DNA from 2 places in the uncultured Alteromonas sp. genome. Region 1 is predicted to be linked to the other one. Evidence: predicted binding sites of a transcription regulator. Region 1 holds the regulator's gene; the other holds the start of a gene.
What was found. Region 1 encodes FliA, which starts transcription of late flagellar genes. Its sites were predicted from a motif close to CTAAAGNTNNNNNNNNNNNNGCCGATA; they were not measured.
Positions count from the first base shown of each region.

Region 2: the regulator FliA is predicted to act here: its motif matches at 751-777, upstream of AAC006_RS14645 (DUF5610 domain-containing protein).

Region 1 covers NZ_CAXBMP010000002.1:156,778-159,190, forward strand. The annotation lists gene AAC006_RS02430 (protein phosphatase CheZ) at 1-250, opposite strand, end outside; gene cheY (chemotaxis response regulator CheY) at 285-668, opposite strand; gene AAC006_RS02440 (RNA polymerase sigma factor FliA) at 705-1,436, opposite strand; gene AAC006_RS02445 (MinD/ParA family protein) at 1,433-2,299, opposite strand; gene flhF (flagellar biosynthesis protein FlhF) at 2,296-2,413, opposite strand, start outside.
Region 2 covers NZ_CAXBMP010000019.1:90,790-93,202, forward strand. The annotation lists gene trmA (tRNA (uridine(54)-C5)-methyltransferase TrmA) at 1-649, opposite strand, end outside; gene AAC006_RS14645 (DUF5610 domain-containing protein) at 807-2,084, shown strand; gene AAC006_RS14650 (RNA-binding protein) at 2,122-2,413, opposite strand, start outside.

The DNA of each region.
Region 1 (2,413 bases):
TCAGTCGCGTTTGCGCATCAGGAATGTCATCAACGGTTAAATTTTTAATACGTTCATCGATTTGGAAGTTATTCAACGAGTCATGAAGTTGACGCGTTAATTTACCCACTTCAGCAAAGAGCTCAATGGACTCTTTCATCGAAACAGCTTCTAAGACAGCGTTCGCTGATGCGTTATCGCCCTCTTCAAGATACGCTACCAATTTTTTGGCTTCTTCGAGCGTTATGGAGACACTTTCATTTGTCGACATCCAGTAAACCTCATTTCTCTGGTGAGCGTCTGGATCAACCTAAACGTTCGAAGATTTTATCTAATTTTTCTTTCAACGTAGCGGCAGTGAAAGGTTTAACAACATAACCATTCACACCAGCTTGCGCTGCGGCAACGATTTGTTCTTTCTTCGCTTCTGCTGTCACCATAAGAACCGGTAGGTGTTTCAACTTATCGTCGGCACGTATAGCGCGTAATAAGTCGATACCTTGCATACCTGGCATATTCCAATCTGTTACAACAAAGTCAAAATCACCTTGTTGTAGCATAGGCAGCGCGGTGTTACCGTCGTCCGCTTCCTGGATATTGGCAAAACCCAAATCTTTTAGCAGGTTCTTTATGATACGTCTCATGGTAGAAAAATCGTCAACCACGAGAATTTTCATACTTTTATCCAAAATAGCCTCCAATGAGGGGTTAATTGTTATTAATTTCTATTCTTCGTCAACTTGCCACGATTTCATTCGTGATTTGAGTTTTAACATGGCCTGACTATGAATTTGACTTACTCGCGATTCACTAACATCAAGAACTTCGCCTATTTCTCTAAGATTCAGTTCTTCATCATAGTATAAAGAAAGTACAATCGCTTCCCGTTCGGGTAATGTAGTAATAGCATGTGCTAGCGCTTTTTGGAAAGCCCCTTGCATCAAATCTTCTAACGGTGCGTCGCTGCCTCGGTTTTTTTCTGTAGAAATGACATCTTCAGAAACCCCAAGGTCTTCAATCCCCACCAATTTTCCGGCATTCACTTCGTTCAGCATTTGATGATAATCTTGCATGCTAACATTCATTTTAGCTGCAATATCTACATCTCGCGCGTCTCGGCCTGTTTCACCTTCAACTTGAGAGATGGCTTCTGTGATTGCCCTACCGTTTTTATGAACGGAACGAGGAGTCCAATCACCTTTTCTTATTTCATCAAGCATGGCGCCACGAATACGAATACCTGCAAAGGTTTCGAAACTTGCCCCTTTGGAACCGTCAAAGTTTCGTGCAGCTTCTAGCAGTCCAATCATACCTGACTGGATTAAATCATCGACAAGAACACTGGCTGGTAGTCTCGCCATTAAGTGGTGTGCTATCCGCTTCACTAGCGAAGCGTGACGCTCAACTAATTGTGACTTGTCTGTTTGCTGTTGATAAGCGGCTGCTTTGCTATTCAACGCTGACTTCCTACTGCTTTATCTGCTATTAGTTGCTCAATAAAAAATTCTAAATGGCCACCCGGTTGCGCAGGTATAGGCCATGATCCTGCTTTGGCTGCTAGCTGGCTAATCGCCACTGCTGCCGGAGAACTTGGATAAGCATCTACAATTGACGTTTGCTTACGTACTGCTCGGCGTATGTTCTCGTCAAAAGGAACTATTGCTACCAATTCTAGCGCAACATCTAAGAATCGCCCTGTTACTTTAGATAATTTGCTGAAAAGTTCCTGACCTTCTCTAACATCGCGGACCATGTTAGCGACCACTTTAAAGCGAAAGACACCGTGTTCTCGGTTAAGAATTTTAATTAATGCATAGGCATCGGTAAGTGAAGTGGGCTCATCACACACTACCACCATAATATCTTGGGAGGCTTTGGAGAAGCTTAGCACCATATCGGAAATACCCGCTGCGGTATCCACAATAAGCACATCAATGGGCGTGCGCAACTCGCTGAATGCTCTTATGAGTCCTGCATGCTGCGTTGGTGATAGCTCTGCCATTGATTGAGAACCTGATGTGGCTGGTGCTATTTTTATACCGTGAGGACCCGTAACGAGAACATCGTCCAAGGTACACTCACCAGATAATACGTGGGAGAGGTTTTTCTCTACTCGCAATCCTAGCATTACATCCACATTGGCCAGACCTAAGTCTGCATCCAATACCATTACCCGCTTTCCCTGCTTTGCCATAGCAATAGCTGTGTTTAGCGTAATATTTGTTTTACCAACGCCACCTTTACCTCCGGTGACGGCGATAACTTTGATTAATCGTGATTGCTTCATTTTTCGTAAGCTACTCGCTTGATCATCAATCATACTGCTCGTGCTGTTTTAACCACATTGTTACTAGTAGTATGATTCAAACCGTACTTTTTATAAAGCTTTGCAGCAGCAGATACTAAAGATTTTGCTTCTGCAATCTTAATGTCT
Region 2 (2,413 bases), on a different contig from region 1:
AATACATTTCTAGTAAATCCCCAGTTAGGGGAGCAGAGCATTCAAGTGACCATTCAATCATGCTGCAATTTACTTCTGCATTAGGTTGGGTAAAGCTATTTTCAATATGTTTGAATTCAAACTCACGGCCGTTAATAGGTAGTCGCTCTATAATAAAGTCGTTCCCTACAATGCGCTTTTGCTTTCGAGCTCGCCCAATAATACTCACAGCCGTAAATTGGGTAGCTAAAAAGGTGCGAAGTAGTTCAGCTTGTGCTTCCCATTCGTCATCTAGTGGCTTGTGATACAGCAAGCTAATAACCAATTCACCGGATAATCCAGTTAGATAATCAATTTGAAACAATTTTTTGCGCAGCAGCTCGTTTGGCTTTAAATAATCAATTAATTGCTGCATTGCCTTGTTAATGGTTTCACTAGCCGGTGGAAATGTATCTACGCGGTACTTCTCTTTAGAACCTTGATCGAACATGATGTGATAAAGATCGTCACCGTCGTGCCATACACGAAACTCAGCCCGCATACGGTAGTTTTCAGGTTTAGACGGATACACCGACAGACTCGGTACGTTAAACGGCGTAAGAAGAGTACCTAACCGATCCACTTTCTCATCGAGTTGAGCTTGATAGTCTTTTGCAGTGGTGGTTGTCATGTGGTTCTCCGAACATCATTTAAATAAGGCTGCGAATTGTAGTGCCTTATATTATATGTGCAACGGATAAAACTCACAGAAGCAAAAATTTCGTATTAAAATTAAACAATACGTGATTGGTGCCGATAACTTGATTGAGGATAGTGAGGATCAAATTATGAACGTGAGTCAAATTAAGGCTTTCATGGGCGACCAGAAAGTGGATGAAAAGGCATCGGTTCACCCGAATGAAGCTATAAAGAAGCAGCTTCAACAGGAAGGCTTACAGCAAGCAGCCGAGTTTACCAAACAGCATTCAGCAACGGTCACCGTGAATAGCACGCAGACCAGTATCGGCTTAAAGGTCTTCAGTGGTAGCTTAAGTCAAAATGTGGTTGTTGATGGTAAGCGCCCTAATGAAAGCAAGCAGTCTGAAGACGGCGAAGAAAATAAAAGCTTATTCGATTTCGAAAAAGTTGCCCGTAATGTACTTGGGTTCGTGACCGGAGTCATTCAAGGTGCCGCTGATGGTGGTGCGGATGACGATACCCTAAAAGGGTTATTTGGTCAGGCCCGTGAAGGCGTAAGTCGTGGCTTCGCTATGGCTGAAAAAGATCTCGAAGGTTTTATGAATGATGAGATTGAAGAAGGTGTTACTCGTAGCCGTGAAATGATAGACGGCGGCATTAACGATTTAGAACAGAATATCTTCAATCCGAATCCAGTGAGTGTGAGCGAGCTTAACGCGGTATCTGCATCTGATGCTAAATCAGGAAGCTTGCTCATTCGAACCAAAGATGGGGATGAAGTAAACCTTAGCTTTGAAAGTATCAGACAGTTTAGTGCTGCTAGTCAGGCTTCGCTATATATACCCGCGAATGACGATGCTGAAGCGTCTAGTTCGAATACAGATTCAGTTGTGGCGCAGCAGTCATCTCAATATGAATACTTTGAGCGAAGTGGCATCAGCTTTTTGTTAAAGGGTGAAATAGACGAAGATGAAATGACAGCTATTGCAAACCTTGTGGGTGAAGCACAAGACTTAGCCGATACCTTTTATAGCGGGGATATGGATAAGGCGTTCGAACAAGCGTTGAATTTAGGTTTCGATGACAAAGAGTTAGTTGGGTATGCGTTGCAGTTAAACCGCACTACACAAACCGAAATGGTCAAGGCTTATGAGAACGTAAAGCACTACAGTGAAGAAGGTGAGGCTGAAAACCAATACGGTAATGTAGTAAGCCCAATAGCACAGTATCTAGAAAAGATGATGTCTACGTTCGAAAATGCCGAGAATACCTTAGGCGCTGGAGATGACTACAATACATTGCTTGCAGGTATTATTAGTGAAATGAAAGATGTACAAATACCTGATTTAGTTTCAGCTATAAATCGTTTCCATACGTTTAACCAAAACTTATTAAACGCGATGCCACAGCAAGCGGCTTCAGAATAGAGTAAAAAAAACCTGGGTCATGCCCAGGTTTTTTAATTTATACTTGTTCTACTTTGTCTTTAGCTGGTCTAACTTTTAATGTTCGCTCTTGGAACACTGAGTCGTTAGTCTTCGCTATTACTGGGTCAAGGTCGCTAGTTATCACTTCAATAAAGCCATAACCTTTTCGCTTGCCAGTTTTTCTATCCTTCATGAGTCGGACAGACTGTACTTCGACAAAACTACCAAAATACTCTTTAACCGCAGATTCGTTTGCACGATACGGTAGATTACCCACATAGAGTGTTTCAGTGGTTGTGCTGCTGGTGGAGGGCGCAGCTGTTTCAGAG